Regions from separate parts of the Citrobacter sp. GW821-FHT07H02 genome, predicted to be linked through region 1. Evidence: predicted binding sites of a transcription regulator. Region 1 holds the regulator's gene; each other region holds the start of a gene.
What was found. Region 1 encodes PurR, which represses purine synthesis genes. Its sites were predicted from a motif close to CANGCAAACGTTTGCNTG; they were not measured.
Positions count from the first base shown of each region.

Region 2: a site for PurR is predicted at 2,914-2,931, ahead of glyA (serine hydroxymethyltransferase). Genes of this name have one in related genera too.
Region 3: a site for PurR is predicted at 1,974-1,991, ahead of AC07NP_RS13085 (nucleobase:cation symporter-2 family protein). Genes of this name have one in related genera too.
Region 4: a site for PurR is predicted at 1,985-2,002, ahead of gltS (sodium/glutamate symporter). Genes of this name have one in related genera too.

Region 1 covers NZ_JBWKPZ010000003.1:48,892-53,516, reverse strand. Annotated here, with positions in the region: gene punC (purine nucleoside transporter PunC) at 1-1,206, opposite strand; gene punR (DNA-binding transcriptional activator PunR) at 1,320-2,252, shown strand; gene purR (HTH-type transcriptional repressor PurR) at 2,249-3,274, opposite strand; gene cydH (cytochrome bd-I accessory subunit CydH) at 3,571-3,660, shown strand; gene AC07NP_RS05475 (MFS transporter) at 3,827-4,625, shown strand, end outside.
Region 2 covers NZ_JBWKPZ010000016.1:68,849-73,473, forward strand. Annotated here, with positions in the region: gene AC07NP_RS15855 (3-phenylpropionate MFS transporter) at 1-943, opposite strand, end outside; partial or broken gene AC07NP_RS15860 (aldose epimerase family protein) at 1,033-1,449, opposite strand; gene glyA (serine hydroxymethyltransferase) at 1,545-2,798, opposite strand; gene hmpA (NO-inducible flavohemoprotein) at 3,124-4,314, shown strand; gene glnB (nitrogen regulatory protein P-II) at 4,416-4,625, opposite strand, start outside.
Region 3 covers NZ_JBWKPZ010000011.1:98,440-103,064, reverse strand. Annotated here, with positions in the region: gene ygfT (formate-dependent uric acid utilization protein YgfT) at 1-1,566, opposite strand, end outside; gene AC07NP_RS13085 (nucleobase:cation symporter-2 family protein) at 2,022-3,470, shown strand; gene AC07NP_RS13080 (hypothetical protein) at 3,472-3,597, shown strand; gene idi (isopentenyl-diphosphate Delta-isomerase) at 3,738-4,286, shown strand; gene lysS (lysine--tRNA ligase) at 4,336-4,625, opposite strand, start outside.
Region 4 covers NZ_JBWKPZ010000002.1:97,880-102,504, forward strand. Annotated here, with positions in the region: gene AC07NP_RS03615 (AsmA family protein) at 1-420, opposite strand, end outside; gene xanP (xanthine/proton symporter XanP) at 542-1,933, opposite strand; gene gltS (sodium/glutamate symporter) at 2,160-3,365, shown strand; gene recG (ATP-dependent DNA helicase RecG) at 3,407-4,625, opposite strand, start outside.

The sequences.
Region 1 (4,625 bases):
TTAGTACGAATCGTTGTGTGCCATCTCAGAGTGCGCGGTGTGATGCGTGGACTCGCTCGCCTGCGACTGCATCCAATACCCCAATCCTGCGAGCGCAACGGTCGATAACATGACGCTGGTGGTGGTCAGCAACGGTGTGCTGATTAACCAGGAGACGACCAGACTGGCCAGGAAACAGAGACCCAACTGCAGTGAATTCTGCAATGCTGCGGCACGCCCGGTGGCTTGTGGGAATGGGCGCAATGCCTGAGCCACAACAATAGGGTAGATCGCGCCGTTGGCGATAGCCATGACACAGAAGGGGATCAGAATTTCGGTCAGCGATACATGGCTAATAAAACTGGTCGCCCAGGTCGCGACGACGCTCAATGCGAAGATGACCAATAACCAGGGTAACAGCTGTTGCCCCTGCCATTTTTGTAACGCTGCGCGGCAACCGTACCCACCGATCAGGAAGGCGATGGTTTGCGGAACATAACTGAGACCAATCACTGCGGGGCTATAACCCATTTCACTAAGGATGAACGGCGAACCGGTTAACCATGCAAAGAAGCTGGCGGAACAGGCTGCGTAAATCAGCACGTTCCCACGATAGGCTTTCGAACGCAGCAGGGTAGTGAACGTCAGTTTATCCTGACTATCGTCACGTGCTTTTGCGGTGGGTTTTAAACGCAGGGCGGGCAGCATCAGGATCAGCGTAATCACAAACAGCGTGGCGAAAATGGCCTGCCAGGAAAAATGCGCGAGGATCCAACTGCCTAACAATGGCGCAAGCGCAGGCGACAACCCGACCAACGGCATGATGGTGGCAAAAATACGGTTAACTTTTTGCGACGGGTAGTAATCCGTCACCAGTGCCTGCCAGACAACAGCAGCAGCACACACGCCAATGGCCTGGATAAAGCGCAGAACCAGCAAGCCTGTTGCACTTTCTACCCACAGCATACCCAGACTTCCGAGGGCGAAGATCGACAAACCGAGCAATAGTATGGGCTTACGACCGTAACGATCGGATAGCGGACCCCAGGCGAGCTGGGCGATGGCGAACCCGGCTAAGAACAGGCTCAGACTGGCGCTGACGGCAGAGGCAGGTGTCTGCAAATCGGCCTGAATGGCAGCAAATGCAGGTAAGTACATATCTGTTGCCAGAAAACCCAGTACGCTGAGACCCGCCAGCCAGACTAAAAACCCTTTTCCCGGTTGCATAATACATTCTCTTTTTTTATCAGTAAGACATTGCCGCAGAGTGTAGGGAGTGAAATTCCTGTTGTGAAACGCTAATATTTGTCTACTGAATTCAAATTTTTTGTAGGCAGAATATGTGGTCAGAATATTCCCTTGAAGTTGTTGATGCTGTCGCGCGCAATGGTAGCTTCAGTTCCGCCGCCCAGGAACTGCATCGCGTGCCCTCGGCCGTCAGCTACACCGTACGTCAACTGGAAGAGTGGCTGGCGGTTCCCCTGTTTGAACGACGCCACCGGGATGTGGAATTGACGCCCGCCGGCGCCTGGTTTTTAAAAGAAGGCCGCTCTGTTATCAAAAAAATGCAGATCACCCGCCAGCAGTGCCAACAGATTGCGAATGGCTGGCGAGGGCAACTGCCTATCGCGGTAGATAATATTGTGCGACCAGAACGCACCCGGCAGATGATTGTCGACTTCTATCGCCACTTTGATGACGTCGAGCTGATCGTTTCTCAGGAGGTGTTTAACGGCGTCTGGGATGCGCTTTCCGACGGACGCGTGGAACTGGCCATTGGGGCGACGCAGGCGATCCCCGTCGGCGGGCGCTATACCTTTCGCGATATGGGAATGTTGAGCTGGAGCTGCGTGGTGGCAAGTCATCATCCCCTGGCGGCGATGCCCGGACCCTTGAGTGATGATACGTTGCGCAACTGGCCGTCGCTGGTCCGTGAAGACACGTCACGGACACTGCCTAAACGTATCACCTGGCTGCTGGACAACCAAAAGCGCGTGATCGTACCGGATTGGGAATCGTCAGCAACCTGTCTTTCCGCCGGGTTATGTGTCGGGATGGTGCCTACGCATTTTGCAAAACCGTGGGTCGACAGTGGCAAATGGGTCGCGTTGACCCTGGAGAATCCATTCCCGGATGCAGCATGCTGCCTGACCTGGCAGCAAAATGACACGTCGCCCGCATTAGCCTGGCTGCTAGAGTATTTAGGCGACAGTGAAACGCTGAATAAAGAGTGGTTGCGAGAACCTGAAGAGGTTCCCGCCGGGGAAGCTTAACGACGATAGTCGCGGAACGGACCATCCGCAACCGAACGACGTTCGATCAGTCGCGGGTGGACTTCAATAGACTGCGACTCTTCACGCTTGTTGACGATACGGTCTAACAACATATTAAAGGCCGTTTCACCCAGTGAGTCTTTCGGTTGGTGAATAGTGGTCAGTGCGGGTGTGAAATAGCGCGCGTTACGCACATTGTCATAACCGATCACCGAAATATCCTGCGGTACGCGCAAACCCATTTCGTCAGCAGCGCAGAGCGCCCCCATTGCCATGATGTCGCCACCGCAGAATACCGCAGTAGGGCGATGGGTCTGAGAGAGGATTTGCTGCATTGCACGATAACCAGACTCAGGTTCAAAATCGCCCTGTACAATCCAGTTTTCCGGGACTTTTATCAGCGCTTCGTCCATCGCCTTCATAAAGCCCGCCAGGCGGCCAGCCCCCGTGTTACGCTCCATCGGGCCAGGAATGACGCCTATCTCACGATGACCGCGTTCCACCAGATAACGACCGGCCATATAACCGCCTTCGAACGCGTTATCAATGACCGTATCGGTAAAGTCAGCCTTCGCTTCGCCCCAATCCATAACCACCATTGGAATATGGCGATACTCTTCAAGCATGGAGAGCAGAGACTCTGGATATTCCGAACACATAACCAGCAGACCATCCACACGCTTTTGCGCCATCATGGAAAGGTAGGCCCGTTGTTTTTCAAGATTATTCCAGGCATTGCCAAGGATCAGGGTGTAGCCTTTCTGGAAGCAGTTTTTCTCAACGGCTTCAATAATTTCAGCGAAATAGGCGGCTTCACTGCTGGTTGCCAGCAGACCGATAGATTTGGTGTGATTCACCTTCAGGCTGCGGGCGACGGCACTCGGGGAGTAGTGCAATTCTTTGATTGCTGCCCAGACAGCATTGCGAGTCTCTTCTGCGACAAAACGCGTTTTGTTAATTACATGTGATACGGTTGTAGTGGAAACGTTTGCTCGCTTCGCTACATCTTTAATTGTTGCCATTACATTTCACTCCAGACCATATCCAAACTCCTGAAAATACTGTAGGTAAACGTTTGCCTTTACACACCCTTATCGCAACATCAGGGTTGCGGCACGCCGGGAAAACGACACGAAACGTCAGGAGGGGGTCAATGGCCGGTACGCTAATCAAGTAAGCGTGGAATTTTGTCTGATCTTGACGAAAAGGGGAAGAGTTAAAAGTGGTTATCAATATAAATCCTGGGAGATTTTTACATCCAAGTGTGTAAAAATGCGCAATATCACTTTTTGTGTGGGAATAAAAAGGAGCAAATTTGATGAGCACCGATCTGAAGTTTTCGTTAGTAACCACTATTATTGTTCTGGGCCTGATCGTAGCGGGTGGTCTGACCGCCGCACTGCACTGATTTACCGTGAGGGAGCATGCTCTCCCTCATCTCGTTACCCCTTCATTGTTACTAAATCAGCAAAAGTCTTTTGCCATTCTGTTAACTTTATTATTTTTGTGATTGATGTCATGCTTTTGGCTCTTATCGGGTGTCGCTTCGCGGCACGCTGCAGCGGAGTCAACGTATGAAAATCAATTACCCCTTACTGGCGCTTGCGATTGGCGCATTTGGTATTGGGACCACGGAATTCTCTCCGATGGGGCTGTTGCCCGTCATTGCGCATGGCGTGAATGTCTCCATTCCCGCCGCCGGAATGCTCATCAGCGCCTATGCGGTGGGTGTGATGGTGGGCGCGCCGTTGATGACCCTGTTGCTATCGCACCGTGCTCGTCGTAATGCGCTGATTTTTTTGATGGCCATTTTTACGCTGGGCAACGTCCTGTCGGCCATTGCGCCGGATTACACCACCTTGATGCTATCGCGCATTTTGACCAGTCTTAATCACGGCGCGTTTTTCGGATTGGGTTCGGTCGTGGCGGCCAGGGTAGTGCCGAAGCATAAACAGGCCAGCGCCGTGGCGACGATGTTTATGGGACTGACCATTGCAAACATCGGCGGCGTGCCTGCGGCCACATGGCTTGGGGAAACCATTGGCTGGCGGATGTCCTTTTTAGCGACCGCTGGACTTGGGGTGATCGCGATGCTCAGTTTATTCTTCTCTCTGCCGAAAGGTGGCGCAGGGGAACGGCCGGACGTGCGTAAAGAACTGGCTGTCTTGCTGCGTCCACCGGTCCTTTCTGCGCTGCTGACCACCGTGCTGGGCGCGGGGGCAATGTTCACCCTCTACACCTATATTTCACCCGTTCTGCAAAACATTGCCCATGCCACACCGGCATTTGTCACCGCGATGTTAGTTTTGATCGGCGTTGGGTTTTCGATCGGCAACTATTTTGGCGGCAAACTGGCCGATCGTTCCGTCAACG
Region 2 (4,625 bases), on a different contig from region 1:
TGTAGCGCATCGCCGCCAGGTGGCAAACGGTAAAAGTACCGCAGTGCAGGATCTGCACCACAATCAGCCACGGCAACGCGGTGCTCCAGCCCATCAAACTCCAGCGTACCACCCCACAAACGGTGGAAAGCAGCAACAAATCACGGGCGCTAAAACGACGGAACAGCTTATTACTGAGCGCAAAGATGATGACTTCCGCGACCACGCCCAGCGACCATAAATAGCCGACAGCCGACGCGGAGTACCCCGCCCCCTGCCAGTAAATCGCGCTAAAGCCGTAATACGCGGCGTGCGCCCCCTGCAACAGGCTCACACAGGCCAGAAAGCGCCAGCTTTGTGTTATCAACGCACGCCAGGCTGGCCAGCCTGCGCTCTCCTGGTGACGACTTTCCCCTTGCGGTAACACGCTCGGGCGCAACAGCATTCCCAACAGCATAGAGGCCACGCCAAGACTCAGCAGTGCGAGAATGACCTGATAGTCGAATAGGCTCACCAGCTTACCGGTCAGCGCGGAACCAATCACAAACGCAATCGACCCCCACAGTCTGACCCGGCCATAGTCCATCGTTATCTGTTTTTGCCAGGTGTTTGCCAGCGCATCCGTCAACGGCACCAGAGGTGAGAAGAAGAGGTTAAAACCAACCATCACCACCATCAGCCATGCAACGTGTGTTCCTGCCCAAAACGCCAGGGCAAAGACCAGCGTCAGCAAGCCCAAAACACGCAACGCGGAAATCAGACGGGAAGGATCGCTCACACGAGGGGCAATCAGCAAGCTACCGAGGAAACGCGCCACCAGTCCTGCGCCCAGCAGAAGACCAATGGTTTCAGGCGTTAATCCCAGACCTTTGAGCCAGACGCTCCAGAAAGGTAAAAAAATACCGTAGCTAAAGAAATAGGTGAAATAAGCGAGCGCCAGCCAGCGCGTGGAGTGCAAAACCATGATTCCCTCCCGTTAGGAGGCGATAGTCTGGCGATAAACGCTGGCTGGCGCAAGTGAGTATTAACAGTGATATAACATGCGCTTTTACGCTAATCGACGATGATTTGCATAGTGAAATGACAGCTATCCCCCCGAGCCAAGACCCGCAATCCCGGTTGCCCCGGCATATTATGGGCGTTGACCGGATGCGACTGCGGCTCAAGACAAAGGAACCCGCCACCCGACATTCTGAAAAGCATCAGCCACGGAGTTTGCGCTAAAAGCGTGACGCTCATCACATCACGTTGTATAACCGCCTTCCCGCTCCAGCCGGAATATCCCACATTTAGCCAGGTATCCTCGCCGTATTGTGCATGGGCGAAATTCGCAGCCCCGGGGATTTTCGCCTGCCACGCCAACGGTAGATGCTGTGCATCTTCCGGCCAATACCCGCTGGCGGAAAACTGCACGGTGCTTTGCGCATCAAACACAAAAAACGGATGAAAACCGCAGCCGTAAAGCATCGGGCGCTGCGTCAGGAACAATAGATGTCAGAACTGGCACCGAGACATTAAAAGCAAAAAGGCCGCTTTCGCGGCCTTTGTTATTTCTGAGAGCAGAATTACGCGTAAACAGGGAAACGTGCGCAGATATCCAGCACTTTACCTTTAATACGTTCGATAACTGCTTCGTCGTTGATGTTGTCCAGCACGTCACACATCCAACCCGCCAGCTCTTTCACTTCCGCTTCTTTAAAGCCGCGACGTGTTACAGCCGGAGAACCGATACGGATACCTGAAGTCACAAACGGGCTCTTCGGATCGTTTGGTACGCTGTTTTTGTTGACGGTGATGTTGGCGCGACCCAGGGCTGCGTCAGCTTCTTTACCGGTCAGGTTTTTGTCGACCAGATCCAGCAGGAACAGGTGGTTCTCAGTATCGCCAGATACCACTTTGTAGCCACGGTTCAGGAACACTTCTACCATTGCTTTGGCGTTTTTCGCTACCTGCTGCTGGTAGGTTTTGAACTCAGGCTCCATCGCCTCTTTCAGCGCCACGGCTTTCGCCGCGATAACGTGCATCAGCGGGCCGCCCTGAGCGCTTGGGAAGACTGCGGAGTTCAGTTTTTTGTACAGCTCTTCGCTGCCGTCTTTCGCCAGGATCAGGCCACCGCGCGGGCCAGCCAGCGTTTTGTGGGTGGTGGTGGTGACAACGTGAGCATGTGGAACCGGGTTCGGGTAAACGCCAGCGGCAATCAGACCCGCAACGTGTGCCATATCGACGAACAGGTACGCGCCAACGCTGTCTGCGATTTCACGCATTTTTGCCCAGTCAACGATACCGGAGTAGGCAGAGAAACCGCCGATAATCATTTTTGGTTTGTGGGCCTGAGCCTGCTTCGCCATGTCGGCGTAGTCAATTTTACCGGACTCATCGATGCCGTAAGGCACGATGTTATACAGTTTACCGGAGAAGTTAACCGGAGAACCGTGAGTCAGGTGACCGCCCTGCGCCAGGTTCATCCCCAGCACGGTATCGCCCGGCTGCAGCAGCGCGGTGTAGACCGCGAAGTTCGCCTGAGAGCCAGAGTGCGGCTGGACGTTAGCGTAATCAGCGCCAAACAGTTCTTTCGCGCGATCGATCGCCAGTTGCTCGACGACATCCACATATTCGCAACCGCCGTAGTAGCGTTTGCCCGGATATCCTTCAGCATACTTGTTGGTCAGCTGAGAACCCTGCGCTTGCATGACGCGCGGACTGGTGTAGTTTTCGGAGGCGATCAGTTCGATATGCTCTTCCTGACGTACTTTTTCCTGCTCCATAGCCTGCCACAGTTCGGCATCATAATCGGCAATGTTCATTTCACGCTTTAACATCCGCATCTCCTGACTCAGCTAACGATAAAATTTGGCCTTAAAAGGCAGTCCCGTTGGACAACGACCAACAGTATAACTGAATCATCCGTTGATAACAGGTCTTGACAAAGGATTTTACGCAAACGATTACCTTCAAGCGGCACAAGGCTTTGCCGAATTAAGGTCTTACGGATTTTAGCGGAATTCTTTTCAGGTTTGTGATGCATACTTTTCATTTTGTAACGTTAAAAACGCAAAATCACAAAGAACCATTTACAATGCAGGGGTATTTTTATAAGATGCATTTGATATACATCATTAAAGATTTAATTAAAAGGAAGCCCGCATGCTTGACGCTCAAACTATCGCCACTGTAAAAGCCACCATTCCCCTGCTGGTTGAAACGGGTCCTAAACTGACCGCCCATTTCTACGATCGCATGTTTACGCATAATCCTGAACTCAAAGAAATTTTTAACATGAGTAATCAACGCAATGGCGATCAACGTGAAGCGTTGTTTAATGCGATTGCCGCGTATGCCAGCAATATCGAAAACCTGCCGGCCCTGCTGCCTGCGGTCGAGAAAATTGCGCAGAAGCACACCAGTTTTCAGATCAAACCCGAGCAATACAACATCGTGGGCGCCCATCTGCTGGCGACGCTGGATGAGATGTTCAGCCCGGGTCAGGAAGTGCTGGATGCGTGGGGAAAAGCCTACGGTGTACTGGCTAATGTCTTTATCAATCGTGAAGCGCAAATTTACAGCGAGAACGCAGGCAAAACCGGCGGCTGGGAAGGGACGCGTCCGTTCCGTATCGTGAATAAAACGCCGCGTAGTGCGCTGATTACCAGTTTTGAGTTCGAGCCTGTCGATGGCGGCGCCGTCGCAGAGTACCATCCTGGACAATATCTGGGAGTCTGGCTGAAGCCGGAAGGTTTCCCGCATCAGGAGATTCGTCAGTATTCACTGACCCGCAAGCCGGACGGCAAAGGCTATCGTATTGCCGTTAAGCGCGAAGATGGCGGTCAGGTTTCAACGTGGCTGCACAACCATGCAAACGTGGGCGACGTGGTGCATTTAGCGGCCCCGGCGGGGGATTTCTTTATGGCCGTTGCCAACGATACCCCTGTTTCTCTGATTTCCGCAGGCGTCGGACAAACGCCAATGCTGGCGATGCTGGACACGCTGGCGAAAACGCATCACACCGCGCAGGTGAACTGGTTCCACGCGGCGGAAAATGGCGACGTACATGCCTTTGCCGATGAAGTAAACGAACTGGGCAAAACGCTGCCGCGCTTTACCGCACATACCTGGTATCGTGAGCCGAGCGCAGACGATCGCGCCAAAGGCGGGTTTGACAGCGTGGGTCTGATGGATTTAAACAAACTGGAAGGCGCAATCAGCGATCCGTCAATGCAGTTTTATCTCTGCGGTCCGGTCGGCTTTATGCAATTTGCCGCGAAGCAACTGGTGAATCTCGGTGTGAAAAACGAAAACATTCATTACGAATGTTTCGGCCCGCATAAGGTGCTGTAGTTGTAAATCGCCTGATGGCGCTTCGCTAATCAGGCCTACGGGGAACGAAACCCTGTAGGCCGGATAAGGCAACGCCGCCATCCGGCAAAGCTCACGCGGCGTTAAATCGCCGCGTCGTCTTCTTCGCCGGTACGAATACGGATCACGCGAGCCACGTCAAAGACGAAGATCTTGCCGTCGCCGATTTTACCCGTCTGCGCAGTACGAATAATGGTGTCGACGCAGGTCTCCACGATGTCGTCGGTCACCACAATTTCAATTTTCACCTTCGGCAGAAAATCCACCATATATTCCGCGCCACGGTACAGCTC
Region 3 (4,625 bases), on a different contig from region 1:
CCGTCCGTCATCATCACACGCGATATATTGCGGCTGAACATTAAACAAAAATTCGACGCCTTCCTCGCGGGCATTGACCACCTCTTTACGCGAGCCTGGCATGCTGACTTCATCCCGACGGTAGGCGCAGGTCACGCTGGCAGCGTTCAGCCGTATAGAGGTACGCAGGCAATCCATGGTGGTGTCGCCGCCTCCCAGCACCACAACCCGTTTCCCGTCGACAGGGGTAAGCGGATACTCCGCAACCTCGGGCAATCCCATAAGCTGTCGGGTATGCGCGGTCAGGAAGGGCAGCGCCTGGATCACGCCCGGGGCATCTTCCTGCGCCAAATTGGCCTGCATAAGCCCGTAAGCTCCCACCCCGATAAAAACGGCATCGTACTTTTCGGTGAGAAGATGGAAGGGAATGTCACGACCAATTTCGCAATTCAGGTGAAAATCGATACCCATCGCACTAAAGATCTCCCGCCGCTGGCTCAGAACGCTTTTTTCCAGCTTAAAAGGCGGGATACCAAATGTCAGCATGCCGCCAATTTCTGGATGGCGATCATAAACATCGACCTGCACGCCCGCACGCGTCAATACGTCTGCACAGCCGAGACCTGCGGGTCCTGCGCCAATCACCGCCACTTGCTGGGGGCGAGAAGCAACATGGCTAAGATCGGGGCGCCAGCCCATTGCCAGTGCGGTGTCAGTAATGTATCGCTCAAGGTTGCCTATTGAGACTGCGCCAGAGAGATCCTTCAACGTGCAGGCGCCTTCGCAGAGACGATCCTGCGGGCAAACCCGACCACAGATCTCCGGCAGAGAACTGGTCTGGTGGCAGAGTTCCGCCGCCTCGATGATGCGTCCCTCACGCACAAGACGCACATAACCGGGAATCGCGTTATGCAGGGGGCAGTGCCAGTTACAATTCGCTTTTTCAGCACAATAGACACAGCGCCCGCTTTCATAAACGCTCTGCTGCTGATCCAGACCGTAATAAATTTCGCCAAAATGTGTTTTCCGCTCCGCAGCGGAACGTTTCTCCGCCCCCTTACGTGGCTCAGCGGAAAGTAACATTTCACGACGGGAAAGCCTGCTGCCTCCCGCTACATCACCTTCTGCACTCCTGCGCTGTCGAACCTTTTGCAATTGCAGCAATCCCTTGTCATCCATCAAGCGCAGCGCCTTTGTGGGGCATGCCTCAACGCAGGCTTGTCCACCCGAAACACGTTGATGGCAAAGGTCACATTTCTGCGCAACAGCATCGACCATCTCGATAACCCCAAAGGGGCAAGCGATTGCGCAGCTTTTACAACCGATGCAGCGCCGCTCGTCCAGTTGTACGCTATCAGCATGAAAAGTGAGCGCATCCACCGGGCAGGATGCAACACAGGGGGCGTTAATACAGTGATGACATGTAACAGTGCGGGTGATCTCTCCTTTCCCCACAAGATGGATTCGGGGTAAAAAGTCACACCGATTTTGTGGCCAGTTTTCCTGATGATGAGCCAAAACGCAGGCGATTTCGCAAGCATGGCAGCCTATACATTCCATCGCATCGGCAACAATAAATGTGTTCATTTGCGTCCTTTTCATCTGATTGGTTATTTTTTCAGATACCGCGATGCAATAAATGGGCATATCTTTGCAAGCAGGGAAAGTTATTTGATATTTTGCGACTTACATCAAACTAAAAAATGGCTGCCTGTGAAGCCTTCTTTAATTAACCTCATTGCTGATTCTTAAAAGTTCATAGAGATAGGTCTGGAAATATAGGCTTACAGGGTTATAAAAAATGAATCACCCTATCCCATAATGATTAAATACTTATCAATATGAGAAAACAAAAGATCAAATCCTGGTCGTCACTCTTTACCAGATGTTTCCCAAATTAGTCATTGTGTGATTTCTTCCGCATTTCCACCCTATACCTTTCCGCACAGACTAAAACTGGCATCCCACGAGCATGTCCTTTTACTGTTTTAGCAAACGTAAACGGTTGCTTTTTACTCAGGCGAGTTAAAGGAGAAAAACGCATGAGCGCCATAGATTCTCAATTGCCCTCATCCTCGGGTCAAAACCGCCCTGGCGATGAGGTTGACCGCATACTATCTCCAGGAAAGCTTTTCATACTCGGTCTCCAGCATGTCCTTGTCATGTACGCTGGCGCGGTCGCGGTACCGTTGATGATTGGCGACAGACTCGGGCTCAGCAAAGCGGAAATTGCTCTGCTCATTAGCTCCGATCTTTTTTGTTGTGGTGTCGTAACGCTTCTGCAATGTATCGGCATCGGTCGCTTTATGGGAATTCGCCTGCCGGTGATTATGTCGGTTACGTTTGCCGCCGTTACGCCAATGATTGCTATCGGTATGAATCCGGATATCGGTTTGCTGGGTATTTTTGGCGCGACAATTGCGGCGGGTTTTATCACAACGCTATTAGCACCACTTATCGGGCGTTTAATGCCATTATTCCCCCCCCTGGTCACCGGCGTGGTGATTACCTCTATTGGACTGAGTATTATTCAGGTCGGCATCGACTGGGCGGCGGGAGGGAAAGGAAATCCTGAATATGGCAACCCGATATATTTAGGCATTTCTTTTGCCGTATTAATTTTTATTTTACTCATTACCCGTTATGCCAAAGGTTTTATGTCCAACGTTGCCGTTTTACTCGGAATTGTATTTGGCTTTGCGTTATCGTGGATGATGAATGAAGTTAATCTGTCAGGCCTGCACGATGCCTCATGGTTCGCTATTGTTACACCGCTGGCCTTTGGCACACCGGTTTTTGATCCCGTCTCAATTCTGACGATGACGGCAGTACTGATCATTGTTTTTATAGAATCGATGGGGATGTTCCTGGCGCTCGGGGAAATTGTTGGTCGTAAACTCTCCTCACAAGACATTATTCGCGGGTTACGTGTGGACGGCGTAGGAACGATGATTGGCGGGCTTTTTAACAGCTTCCCTCATACCTCATTTTCGCAGAACGTCGGTCTGGTCAGCGTGACGCGCGTGCACAGCCGTTGGGTTTGCATTGCTTCCGGTATCATTTTAATTCTGTTTGGCATGGTGCCTAAAATGGCAGTACTGGTCGCCTCAATTCCGCAATTTGTCCTCGGCGGCGCGGGTCTGGTGATGTTTGGCATGGTGCTGGCAACCGGGATTCGCATTCTGTCACGCTGTAACTACACCACCAATCGTTACAACCTCTACATTGTGGCGATTAGCCTTGGCGTCGGCATGACTCCCACGCTGTCCCATAACTTTTTCTCCCAGCTACCCGCCGTCCTCCAGCCGCTACTCCACAGCGGCATAATGCTGGCAACGGTCAGCGCTGTCGTACTGAATGTCTTCTTTAACGGCTATCAGCATCACACCGAGCTGGCGCAAGAATCGATCTCCGACAAAAAATTAAAGGTCAGGACCGTCCGTATGTGGTTGCTGATGCGCAAACTGAAAAAAAACCAGCAGGATGAATAAAATGCATATTTTATTGCGCTGTATTCTGAGTGTTCTGCTGCTCATGCTGATCTCGATACCCGCCATTTCTGAAGGTATTGCTCTGGGCATTGAAAGTCGGTTCAATTTCATGCTGCTGTTTTTCTAAATCCTCTTTTTCTCCCGACACCCGCGTCAAATGACGCGGGTGCCGAATCCCTCACCATCACATACATTCTTGAGAAATCATTCTGTCGCGATATTTCATACCCTATAATGGTGTGTGCTTAACATTCACGGCGAGACATTATGCAACAGGAACACATTATTTTATTGGATGAGCAGGCCAGGCCTTCCGGTACGCTGGAAAAGTATGCGGGGCACACCCTCAATACCCCTTTACATCTCGCCTTCTCTTGCTGGTTGTTCAACACGCAAGGCCAGCTTCTGGTCACCCGCCGCTCGCTATCGAAAAAAGCGTGGCCTGGCGTCTGGACGAATTCGGTTTGCGGCCATCCACAGGAAGGAGAAAGCATTGAAGACGCCATTATTCGACGCTGCCGTTTTGAGTTGGGCGTAGAGATCTCCAGCCTGACCCCCGTCTATTCTGCCTTTCGTTACCGCGCTACCGATCCAAACGGGATCGTGGAGAACGAAGTTTGCCCGGTCTATGCGGCGCGAATGGTCAGCGAGCTCAGCGTGAATAACGATGAGGTGATGGAGTACCAGTGGAGCGCTCTGGAGAATGTTCTGGAGGGGATTGGCGCCACGCCGTGGGCGTTCAGTCCGTGGATGGTGATGCAGGCATCGAACGAAGCCGCGCGTGAAGCATTATTAAATTACAGCCGCCAAAAATAAAAAACCCCGACGCATTTGCCAGGGTTGGTTTTATCTAACGCTGTGAGGCTTATTTAACCGGACGCATCGCCGGGAACAGGATCACGTCGCGGATAGTGTGGCTGTTGGTGAACAGCATAACCATACGGTCGATACCAATGCCCAGACCCGCCGTCGGCGGCAAACCGTGTTCCAGCGCCGTCACATAGTCTTCGTCGTAGAACATCGCTTCGTCATCGCCCGCATCCTTCGCGTTAACCTGATCCTGGAAACGCTGTGCCTGATCTTCGGCGTCATTCAGCTCGCTGAAACCGTTGCCGATTTCACGGCCACCGATGAAGAATTCGAAGCGGTCAGTAA
Region 4 (4,625 bases), on a different contig from region 1:
CAGGTTCCACTCGCTGCCGGGACTGTTGAACGCCATATCGTGCAGCTCTAAGCGATCGGCCCGGAAGGGAAGCGGCGCCGTTTGCGAGGAGATATTCAGCGTCCCGTCTTTAAGCAGGATGGTGTCAACATGCTGGGGATCGGTCAGTTGTCGGCTACTGAGTCCGATATCCACGGTTTTTGCGACTAACGTGGCAGGCTGACCATCCCGGCCAAAGGTGACGTTCTCCAGCAGGATGTGGGAAGGGGAGGAAAAACGGTGATCCATCGCATCAAAGGCCACGTGGTAGCCGCTATTTTCAGAGATCCAGTTGCTGACGCGTTCTGCTCCCCAGCGGGTTTGCAGCAGAAAATAGAGCACGATAACCGCCACCAAAAAGGCGATCAGCACGTAGATAAGCAGCTTTCCAATAAATTTCATGGTCTTCCATCCCGCGAAGTGCACATAACTGAGTTATGCACGATTTAGGCGTAATCCTCAAGGCGGGAATAGTGAAAGAGCGTTTCTGTGGCGGCGATTGTCGATCGCCGCCACATTCCGCTTACGGCTTTTCTGGCGGGAAAATCAGGTTCAGAACGATTGCGGTGATACCGCCGGCGGCAATCCCGGAGGAGAGCAGGTTTTTCACCCAGTCCGGTGCAAATTGCAGGATCAGCGGCTGTTGGGAAACGCCTAGACCTACCGCCAGCGACAGGGCGATAATCAGGATAGCGCGACGGTTCAACGGTTCGCGCGACACGATACGCACCCCGGAGGCGGCGATAGTACCGAACATCACGAGAGTTGCTCCGCCGAGCACGGGTTCTGGAATGTGTTGCACAAAACCGCTCACTGCCGGGAAAAGGCCCAGGACAATCAGCATCAACGCGACAACAAAGCCAACATAGCGGCTGGCAACGCCCGTCAATTGGATCACGCCGTTGTTTTGACCGAAGCAGGAGTTCGGGAAGGTGTTAAACACCGCAGAGACAAACGAGTTCAGGCCGTTAGCCAGCACCCCGCCTTTCAGACGTTTCATATACAGAGGCCCGGAAACGGGTTGCTCAGAAACATCGGAGGTGGCGGTAATATCGCCAATGGTTTCCAGTGAGGTGATCATAAAGACCAGCATCAGCGGCAGCAGAAGATTCCAGTCAATGCCCAGTCCGTAATACAGCGGCGTTGGCACCATGATGACATCCTGCGTGGTCGGGGCGGTATTTTCCGGCAGCATGCCCATAAACCATGCCATCGCGTAGCCTGCGGCCATGGCGATCACCAGCGAAGCAACCCGCAGGTAGGGGTTACGCTGACGGTTAAGCAGAATGATCAATGCCAGTACGACCCCCGCCAGCAGCAGGTTTTTCGGTGAGCCGAAGGTGTTGTCGTTCATCGCGGCATAACCACCGCCGATGGACGTCAGTCCGACCTGAATCAGCGACAGGCCGATGATCATGACCACCACACCGGAAACCAGCGGGGTAATGATACGGCGCGCGAGATGCAGTACGCGGGAGAGAATCATTTCGGTGCAGCTTGCCAGCATCAGTGTACCGAACAGCGCCGCCATCATCGTGGGAACATCCGCCCCCCCGGTTTTCAGCGCCGTGCCGCCCATAATCAGCGGGGCGACAAAGTTGAAACTGGTTCCCTGAATCGAGAGCAACCCCGAGCCTACCGGACCCCATGCTTTAATTTGAATAATAGAGGCCACACCGGAGGCGAACAGCGACATGCTGATAATGTGTTGAGTATCCTGGGCCGGCAAACCGAGCGCCTGGCAGATTAACAGCGCGGGCGTGATGACTGCGACGAACATTGCCAGCAGGTGCTGAGACGCGGCAAAAAGAGTTTGAGGAAGCGGCGGACAATCTTCAAGACGGTAAATCAGTTCGCTGTTTTGAGTCTGCGCAATCGGTTGCGCATTTTCTGACTCGACAGTGTTAACAGACATCAGAGGCAATCCCGTGGTGTAAAAGCGGGCATTTTATCCGACCTGGTGGCAAAAGCAAACGTTTGCTAATCGTTATTCTTAATATTTAAAACAGATAAAATCACCTTTTTATATAACTTTTGTACCTTTTCTGATTAAAATCCATGCCGATTACTCGTTAAGAGCTGAGAAATGACCGAGGAATATATCGTTCGCGATGAGCGATGCGTACTTAAAGGAGCTTAATATGTTTCATCTCGATACTTTATCGACACTTGTTGCCGCAACGCTGACGTTGCTGCTGGGACGCAAGCTGGTCCAGTCTGTCTCCTTTCTCAAGAAATACACCATTCCTGAACCGGTTGCTGGTGGATTACTGGTGGCAATCGCTCTGCTGGTGCTGAAAAAGAGCATGGGCTGGGAAATTGATTTTGATATGAGTCTGAAAGACCCGCTGATGCTGGCGTTCTTTGCCACCATTGGTCTGAACGCTAACATTGCCAGCCTGCGTGCAGGTGGCCGTGTCGTCGGCATCTTCCTGATCGTGGTGGTGGGTTTACTGGTGATGCAAAACGCCATCGGCATCGGTATGGCCAGCCTGTTGGGGCTGGATCCGTTGATGGGGTTGATTGCGGGTTCAATTACCCTTTCGGGCGGACACGGCACTGGGGCGGCATGGAGCAAGCTGTTCATCGAACGCTATGGCTTTACCAATGCGACGGAAGTGGCAATGGCGTGCGCAACCTTTGGTCTGGTGCTGGGGGGGCTGATCGGTGGTCCTGTGGCGCGTTACCTGGTGAAGCACTCCACCACGCCAGACGGTATGCCGGACGATCAGGAAGTGCCGACAGCGTTTGAGAAACCGGACGTTGGGCGCATGATCACCTCACTGGTGCTGATCGAAACCATTGCGCTTATCGCCATCTGCCTGACCGTCGGCAAAGTGGTTGCCCAGATGTTGGTGGGAACCGTGCTGGAACTGCCGACATTCGTCTGCGTACTGTTCGTCGGTGTGATCCTCAGTAACGGACTGGCGCTGGCGGGCTTTTATCGCGTGTTTGAGCGGGCGGTTTCGGTGCTGGGCAACGTGAGTCTCTCACTGTTCCTGGCGATGGCGTTGATGAGCCTGAAGCTGTGGGAACTGGCTTCGCTGGCGTTGCCGATGCTGGCGATTCTTGTGGTGCAGACGATCTTCATGGCGCTGTATGCCGTGTTTGTCACCTGGCGCATGATGGGTAAAAACTACGATGCCGCTGTACTGGCTGCCGGGCACTGTGGTTTTGGTCTTGGCGCGACGCCGACGGCGATCGCCAATATGCAGGCGATTACCGAGCGCTTTGGTCCGTCGCATATGGCGTTTCTGGTGGTGCCGATGGTGGGGGCATTCTTCATCGATATCGTCAACGCGCTGGTGATTAAGCTGTATCTGTTGTTGCCGATTTTTGCGCAATAAGGACAATGCGGCGGTGTGAAAACCGCCGCGCTGTTTTAGCTTCAGGCGTTGGAGTAACGTTCGGTTTCCGGCATCCAGCGCTCGATCAACGCCGTAGCCTGTTGTGGATAACGTTCGTGAATATGGCGCGCAATGCGCTGAACTTCCGGAATAATGGCCTGATCGCGCAGTAAATCCGCCACTTTAAATTCAGCGCTTCCCGTCTGACGGGTTCCCAACAATTCGCCGGGTCCGCGGATCTCCAGGTCTTTTTGCGCAATCACAAAACCGTCGTTGCTGTCGCGCAGAACCTGCAGGCGTGTCTGCGCCGTTTTTGACAGGGGAGATTTGTAGAGCAGGACGCAGTGCGAGGCCACTGCGCCGCGACCGATGCGTCCGCGCAGCTGGTGCAATTGCGCAAGCCCCAGACGCTCCGGGTTTTCAATAATCATCAGGCTGGCGTTGGGAACATCCACCCCCACTTCAATGACGGTGGTCGCAACCAGAAGATGAAGATCGCCCTGCTTAAAGGCAGCCATGATCGCCTGCTTCTCGGCGGGTTTCATTCTCCCGTGCACCAGACCAATGTTCAGCTCAGGCAGGGCAAGTTTCAGTTCTTCACTTGTGGCTTCCGCCGCCTGCGCTTCTAACAGATCCGACTCTTCAATCAGCGTACAAACCCAGTAAGCCTGGCGTCCTTCGTGGGTACATGCGTTACGCACCCGGTCAATAATATCGCTGCGGCGGGTATCCGGAATGGCGACAGTGGTGACCGGCGTGCGGCCCGGCGGCAGTTCGTCGATCACCGAGGTGTCGAGATCGGCATACGCTGTCATCGCCAGAGTGCGTGGAATCGGTGTCGCGGTCATGATCAACTGATGCGGGTGGAACCCTTGTTGCTGACCTTTCTCCCACAGCGCCAGGCGCTGATGTACGCCAAAACGGTGCTGTTCGTCGATGATCACTAAAGCAAGGCCGTTAAACTGCACCTGTTCCTGGAAAATGGCGTGAGTACCGACCACCATTTGTACCTGACCGCTGGCGATGGCGTCCTGTTGCGCAAGACGCGCTTTGCCTTTTTGTTTACCGGCCAGCCAGCCCACTTCAATGCCGAGCGGGGCAAACCAGTGGCGGAAGTTATTGGCGTGTTGTTCCGCGAGCAGTTCGGTCGGGGCCATCATCGCCACCTGTTTGCCGTGGGCAATCGCCCGCAGCGCGGCGAGTGCCGCAACCAGCGTTTTACCGGAGCCGACATCACCCTGCACCAGGCGCATCATTGGC